DNA from 3 places in the Acaryochloris thomasi RCC1774 genome. Region 1 is predicted to be linked to each of the others. Evidence: riboswitches for the same ligand, from Rfam matches in the RefSeq annotation. Region 1 holds a riboswitch; each other region holds the start of a gene.

What was found. Region 1 has a riboswitch for cyclic di-GMP ahead of C1752_RS10620 (DMT family transporter). Riboswitches for the same ligand answer to the same signal wherever they lie in the genome.
Region 2: another riboswitch for cyclic di-GMP. It lies ahead of C1752_RS21935 (YHYH protein); the one in region 1 lies ahead of C1752_RS10620 (DMT family transporter).
Region 3: another riboswitch for cyclic di-GMP. It lies ahead of C1752_RS14305 (hypothetical protein); the one in region 1 lies ahead of C1752_RS10620 (DMT family transporter).

Annotation. Positions count from the first base shown of each region.
Region 1 is NZ_PQWO01000005.1:236,148-238,412, reverse strand. Features, by position in the region: gene C1752_RS10625 (hypothetical protein) at 1-270, opposite strand, end outside; gene C1752_RS10620 (DMT family transporter) at 401-769, opposite strand; cyclic di-GMP riboswitch class I at 907-997, opposite strand; cyclic di-GMP riboswitch class I at 1,211-1,301, opposite strand; gene C1752_RS10615 (NADPH-dependent FMN reductase) at 1,472-2,020, opposite strand; gene C1752_RS10610 (DUF3084 family protein) at 2,073-2,265, opposite strand, start outside.
Region 2 is NZ_PQWO01000019.1:9,035-11,299, reverse strand. Features, by position in the region: gene C1752_RS21935 (YHYH protein) at 1-1,095, opposite strand; cyclic di-GMP riboswitch class I at 1,381-1,465, opposite strand; gene hemB (porphobilinogen synthase) at 1,700-2,265, shown strand, end outside.
Region 3 is NZ_PQWO01000008.1:158,016-160,280, forward strand. Features, by position in the region: gene trpS (tryptophan--tRNA ligase) at 1-493, opposite strand, end outside; cyclic di-GMP riboswitch class I at 741-830, shown strand; gene C1752_RS14305 (hypothetical protein) at 1,171-1,647, shown strand; gene C1752_RS14310 (hypothetical protein) at 2,018-2,265, shown strand, end outside.

The sequences.
Region 1 (2,265 bases):
TTCGTCGTTCTGCTGCTCACCACAACCCTTGGCTGTTTTTTCTGCGTCATATTCGTACTCAGCGGCTTTTGTAGGAGGCGCACTTTGCGGCCTATTTGCGCCTGCAGAATTAGGGACCGTCAAGAGGCCGCCAGGAGAAGACAGGACGTCTCTAATACCCTGCTCAACTAAAGTTTGTTCAACGGGGTCCAAAGACTGAGCTTGCGTAGGACAGGCAATACCCGCAAACACACAAAAAATAGCGAAGGGAAATAGTTTAGAGGTGATCACTGACCTGGCACTCCATAAAGACAACAACTGTGAATACAGGCTTTCGTTGCAATACGTGGACATTGACGCGAGACATTTGATTCTATGATCACATATCTACTTTGAGACTGCATACATTTACAACACGAGACTACCGCTGCCACGCAATCAGAATGACGCCACAAACGATGCAGCCTAGCCCTACTAAGCGGCTCAGGGAAATGGCTTCTTGAAAAGCAAAGTAGCCCAACAAAACTGAGACGAGATAAATCAGCGAGGCAGCAGGACCAGCAACGCTAAGACTGACGCGGGTCAAGAGCATGATATAGCTAATGGCACCGAACGCATAGCAGGCCAGTCCCACCAACAAAGCGGGCGTCGTCGCAATGCTGAGCACGTGACTCAGCAGGTTGGTACCTGTGACTTTGCCGAGCTGCAGGGCACCTGACTTTAGGAAAAACTGCCCTGCGCCACTGAACGCAATTGAAATGAGTAGCAGCAAAAATTCTGCGGGTGTCACAAACCTGCGCTGCCTCCTATCGATCGCTGTTTTTATCCCTCACAACTCTAACGCTGGTTGGTGATCAAGACGACCGCGAAAACAAGCAAGGCCCCTACCCAGAAGGTAAAGGCCCTTGCTCAATGAAGTAAAGTCTCTTCGGAACCAGCAGCATCCATACCCCTAAGATGGTTTTTAGGCCCGCTGGTTTGCGCCTTGCCCTTTCGGAACAAGTTGCCATTTCGGAGACTTGGCTGGGCTAATGTGGGGGGTATAACAGCCCGATGAATCCATATTAGAATCTTTATTTTCAGCTTTTAAGCGTGAAAATACGGATTTTCAGCTATTTTCCAGACTCTCGGCTTCCGGGATTATACGGTCGTGCGCTGCGGCACCTCTGTTCTAAAACACAAAGGCCCCTACCCAGAAGGTAAAGGCCCTTGCTTAATGAAGTAAAGTCTCTTCGGAACCAGCAGCATCCATACCCCTAAGATGGTTTTTAGGCCCGCTGGTTTGCGCCTTGCCCTTTCGGAACAAGTTGCCATTTCGGAGACTTGGCTGGGCTAATGCGGGGGGTATGACAGCCCAATGAATCTATAGTAAACCCTAGTTTCAAAGACATTAACCGCGAAAATACGGATATTCTCTTAAATATCGGCGAAAGACACACCGTAAAAACACGGATGTTTTCTTTACACAGAAAAAGTACTGCGCGCTTTGACTCTAATTTTGACTGGGGCGAAGCTTTTGGGTTGTGATAACAAGGCTATCCACAAATTTATCAAGCCGCTCCGCTAATTTGGGGTCCTGGAGATTGCCGCTGGCATCGAAGGCTTGCCAAGCTTGGCCGATGGCGACCTGCTCTGGAATCATCATGGCATGAACCCAACGCGTGATCAGTCGCAGTTGATTGAGCGCATTGCTGTTGGCCTGCCCGCCCAGAACGCTGATGGCTCCGGTAACTTTGCCTGACAAGTGCTCAAAGCTCAGTAGGTCTAAGGCATTCTTCAAAACGCCGCTGACGCCGCCGTGATATTCCGGCGTCACTAAAATCAAGCCATCAGCTTGGCGCACGGCCTGCCTCAGCTTGACAACATCTGGATAGCCTGCGTAGTCATCTTCACCTTTGCAGAAAGGGAGGTTCAGCGTTCGCAGGTCTAGTATCTCCACTTCAGCCCCTAAGGCCTCTGCTCTCTTGAGCGCTAGCTTCAAAGCATCAAATGAGTAAGATTGCGATCGCAAACTTCCACTCATCCCAACCAGTTTTATCATTAAACGTATTCGTAACGACTACACATAAGCTAACAAATTAGCGAAGAGAGCGTTAGGGCGTGGCGGGATCACCACTGCGTAGAATCACTTCTTGCCCTTTGAGAGCAACGAGCTGCAGCACCAATGGACCGGCGGTGAAAACAGGGTTAGGTGCGATCGCCTGAATGGAAACAGGGGTGTTATCATTACGGTCTTTGAGGGCCAAGACAAATCTAAATAGCTCGATTTGCTGGAATGAGCCAACG
Region 2 (2,265 bases), on a different contig from region 1:
CTAGTGAGGGGGATGATGCCGATGCGGGGAACCGTGAGGTGGCGAAAACGGATGATGATGCCCAGAAGGCGGAAAGGGCGGTCGCCGCCCGCCTGCTGATGGCCGATGATTCTGATCTAAGCGTTGTTGGGGCTGTTGCTTTATGTGGGCCGCAGGACGTGACTTTGGACGGGATGGAAACTGTCTCAGTCCAGCAGATTTTTGATGTCTAAAGCTGATATCAGGAGTGCCGCGAAAACAACGGGGAATGAAAGGAAACGTCGTCGTGATGAAGTAGTGATAGATCCCCTGTGGATACTCAGGGGTTTTTCCCTGACGTCCATTACACTGATCGAGATTGCCTAGCCCAGCTATAAATTCGTGGTCCTGAACAAAGGTGCCATCATAGCGTCCTCCTGGGCCACTGGGGCGTTGTCCTTGCTTAACTCGGTAGCTTGAGACTGCTGCAGTGTTTCCAGATGAAGCGTAGATAGGAAAGCCATCTGCAGCATACCCGATGAAGATGATGGGCTGATCGCGACCTTGCTGCTGGATAAGACCTAGCGGCAAGCCGTGGTAATGATAAGCACCCGTTGGCTGAACGTGAGCATGGCTTTGATCAATCCCAAGATTAATGCGGCCTGATAGGGCTTCATAGCGCCATTCTGCTTTATTCTGTGCACTAAAAGCATGGCTGGGTCCCTGAGATGTCCAAACCTCTGCTGTTCCTGGATCCAAAGGAATACCATTGAGTGCGACACCAAACAGGCTCCCACGCAGTGCCGTTATTTGGGTTGCTAATTTGGGGGTTGTCGGTACTCGAAATCGATAGGTTTGCGGCGAGATGCTATTGGGATTGCCAGGATTGGGAAATGAACCATGGGTATGATCTGGAATGCCGTTAGCGTATATGTAGCGGCTGTCCCCTTCCAGTTGGATTCTGACCTGATTCGTATTGACAGAAGCCTGACTCAGTTTTTGCGTTGAATACTTGTGATTGTGAGAAGTTGTGTCACCGTAGGTTTCTCCGCTAGTGGAAAAAGTAAGAATAACCGACAGCAGTAATCGACCCGATTGCCGACCGATGCTCACGAGACACTCCTGGCTAACGTGCATAGGGATTTTCTTCTCTTGGGGGTGCTTTTAGAGTGCCCCCAAGAGAAGAAAAACTTCGAGATGTTTCTGTCTTTTCTGCTGCTCTAAACTATATAGAAGACTCAACTGACCTGTTCACAAGAAGTAGGCTTTCAATCCAGACAGCTACGCTACAGCACTCAACTCGGGGTCAGGATAGCATCGGAAGCTCCCAACGAAAAGGCTTTTGGATTAAATGCTGAATGATGACCCACTTGAGAGTTAAGGGTAACCACTCTTCGTCTGAGAAAAATTTTGTAAAGGCCCTTCGGCACTAGCAGCCACCATACTGTAAAGCTTAGGCCTGCTAATTTGTGTCTTGCCCTTTCGATGCAAGGTACCCTTTCGAGAGCCAGCTACAGGGCGACTTAGGGGGGATCAGTGCCGAGTAGGCGTCCATCCTAGCCTCGGAGAAATGGATCGTCAAGGGACTCTGAAATCGATCTGTGAATATATAGAAACAATCGCGGAATTGAAAGGGGTCGAGTGCAACAGTAGAGTATAGGGTGTTGTCTTTTTGCTGTCGCATCTACTCTGCATTTCTTCAGCAAAGCTCAACCTATCTACCGTATTGTTGCTAAAAATCATGTTCCCCAAACATCGTCCCCGCAGGCTCCGCAGTCATCCGCAGCTGCGTCGCATGGTTCAAGAAACCGTCGTCACCACTAGTGACCTGATCTATCCTCTCTTTGCGGTACCAGGGGAAAGCGTTTCCCAAGAAGTGACATCGATGCCGGGAGTCTATCAGCTATCGGTGGACAAGATTGTAGAAGAAGCTAAAGAAGTCTACGACCTTGGCATCCCATCTATAATTCTGTTTGGGATTCCAGATGATAAGGACTCTGAAGCGACAGGGGCGTGGCATGATCACGGCATTGTGCAAAAGGCATCGGCAGCCGTCAAAGAGGCGGTGCCGGATCTGGTGGTGATTGTCGATACCTGTCTGTGCGAGTATACCCAGCACGGTCACTGCGGCTATTTAGAAACAGGCGACTTGACGGGGCGAGTTCTCAACGACCCGACGCTGGAGCTGCTGAAGAAAACGGCAGTGTCTCAAGCTAAGGCTGGGGCCGATATCATCGCTCCTTCGGGCATGATGGACGGGTTTGTGCAAGCGATTCGAGAGGGGCTAGATACCTCTGGATTTGAGGA
Region 3 (2,265 bases), on a different contig from region 1:
TGACCCGAGCGGCAATATCTCGCGTCAGCTCTAAATGCTGCTTTTGATCTTCTCCCACCGGCACTAAATCAGCCTGGTAGAGCAGAATATCGGCAGCCTGCAGCACCGGGTAGTCTAAAAGTCCAATGCTGACGTTATCGCCTTGCTTGATCGCTTTTTCTTTGAACTGAATCATGCGCTCTAGCCAGTTGAGAGGCGTAAGGCAGTTCAGGAGCCAAGCTAATTCGGCATGGGCTTTAACGTGGGACTGAACAAAAATATGGGTGTGTTTTGAGTCCAAACCACACGACAAATAAAGCGCAGCCAGAGATTCTGTATTAGCAGCCAATACCTTTGGATCATGAGGAACGGTAATGGCGTGTAGATCAGCAATAAAAAAGAAGTTTTCATACTGCTGCTGTTGGTCGACCCAGTTTGCGATCGCACCTAAATAATTGCCTAAATGTGGCGTACCGGTGGGCTGCACCCCAGAAAGAACCCGTTGCTTACTCATGCCATCCCTAAGTTGCTACGTCAATTTTGAGTGATTAAACACACAGGCTATCTAGTGTAAGCCAGCACGGACAAGCCTTTTGAAGTGAGCCAGATATTTGCAATGGCTGCAACGCTCCGCATTTACACCTAAATAATCCTCTATGTCTACAGCGAACTTCAGCATATCCTCGGTTAAATCTTGCTATTTTGGCCGTTATTGTTGGGTTATTGGGCTGTCATACCCCCCGCATATAGCCCATACTAAGTCCCCGAAAGGGCAACTCGTTCCGAAAGGGCAAGGCGCAAACTAGCAGACCTAAAAACCATCTAGGGGTATGGATGCTGCTAGTTCCGAAGGGACTTTACTTACTACAGCAGTGACCTCTGTTCTACGAGCAGGGGTCATTTTGCTTTGTGGGAACTTTTATAAGTCTCTTCAGGCCTGGGACAGCTTTTGTAAAAAAATTATTAATTACCACCCCAAAACTACTGACCTTTGAGGGAAGAGTATGTTACGTTGTCGGCTAGCGGTGTCTTAATTTATCGAATATTTCACAATTCTCGATAGATCGCTTAAGATGTTGTGATATTTAAGTATTGTTGTGGGGGGAGTCTCTGGAGATTGATGGGTTCATGAGCATAATTAAAAAAACTGGTTCTGTTGCGGCATTGCTTGCCTGCCTTTCATACGGGAGCGTGAACTCAGTTTACGCAGCCCAGCTAGACTTCCAAGATCCTTTTCAAGGTGACGCTTCTGCCCAGCCCAGCCAGGCTGACATAGATGCTGACCTTTGCGAAGAAGATTTTTCGCCTGTGGAGTCAGAGCTAAATTCGTTAAATCTTGGTCCTAACCTTGTAGCGAGCGCAGTCGTATCTGACACCCCCCTCCTCATTGCTCAGGGTCCAATTTGCGACCTAGGCGGAGTAGCCCCTGAGGGTGGTGGTGCACTCGGTGCCGGAATTCCATTGCTTCCCGTCTTAGGTGGACTAGCTGGTGCCGGTGGTATCGCAGCGGTGGCGGCGACGGGTGGCGGTGACGGTGACGGTGACGCTCCGGCTCCTCCTACTCCTGCCGTGCCTGAGCCTGCAGAGCTAGCAACGGCTAGCCTATTTGCAACATTGGGTGTTGCTGGCGTTCTTCTACGCCGCAAGAAAAAGTCTGAAGATGTATAGAGCTGCTCTAAGTATGTAGTTCTAGAGATTCTTCAAGGTTCGATAGTATGCCGGTTCCGTTCACGCGGGGCCGGCATATTTGCTTAGAAAATATTATGTCGCCGTTCCGTAAGTCAGAATATTGCGTTTATGCAGGTCATTTGGATATCTGTAGTAGCTCGAATCCTTGAAAAGCTGCCAGGAGAAGAACTGACGACTCTGGATCAAGTCAGTCTACGATGAGCAGATGCTAAGTTCGTAAAATCGGCTAAAATGCTAGAATATCGCAGTGTTGTTGTGGAAAAAGTCCCTGGAGATTGATGGGTTCATGAGCATAATTAAAAAAACTGGTTCTATTACGGCATTGCTTGCCTGCCTATCATATGGAAGCGTGAATTCAGTTTACGCAGCCCAGCTCGACTTCCAAGATCCTTTTCAAGGTGATGCTTCAGACCAGCCCAGTCAGGCTGACATAGACACCGATCTCTGCGAGGAAGGTTCTTCCCCTGCAGAGTCAGAGCTAAACTCTTTAAATCTTGGTCCTAACCTTGTAGCGAGCACAGTCATATCTGACACACCTCTACTCATCGCTCAGGGTCCAATTTGTGACCTAGGCGGAGTAGCCCCTGAGGGTGGTGG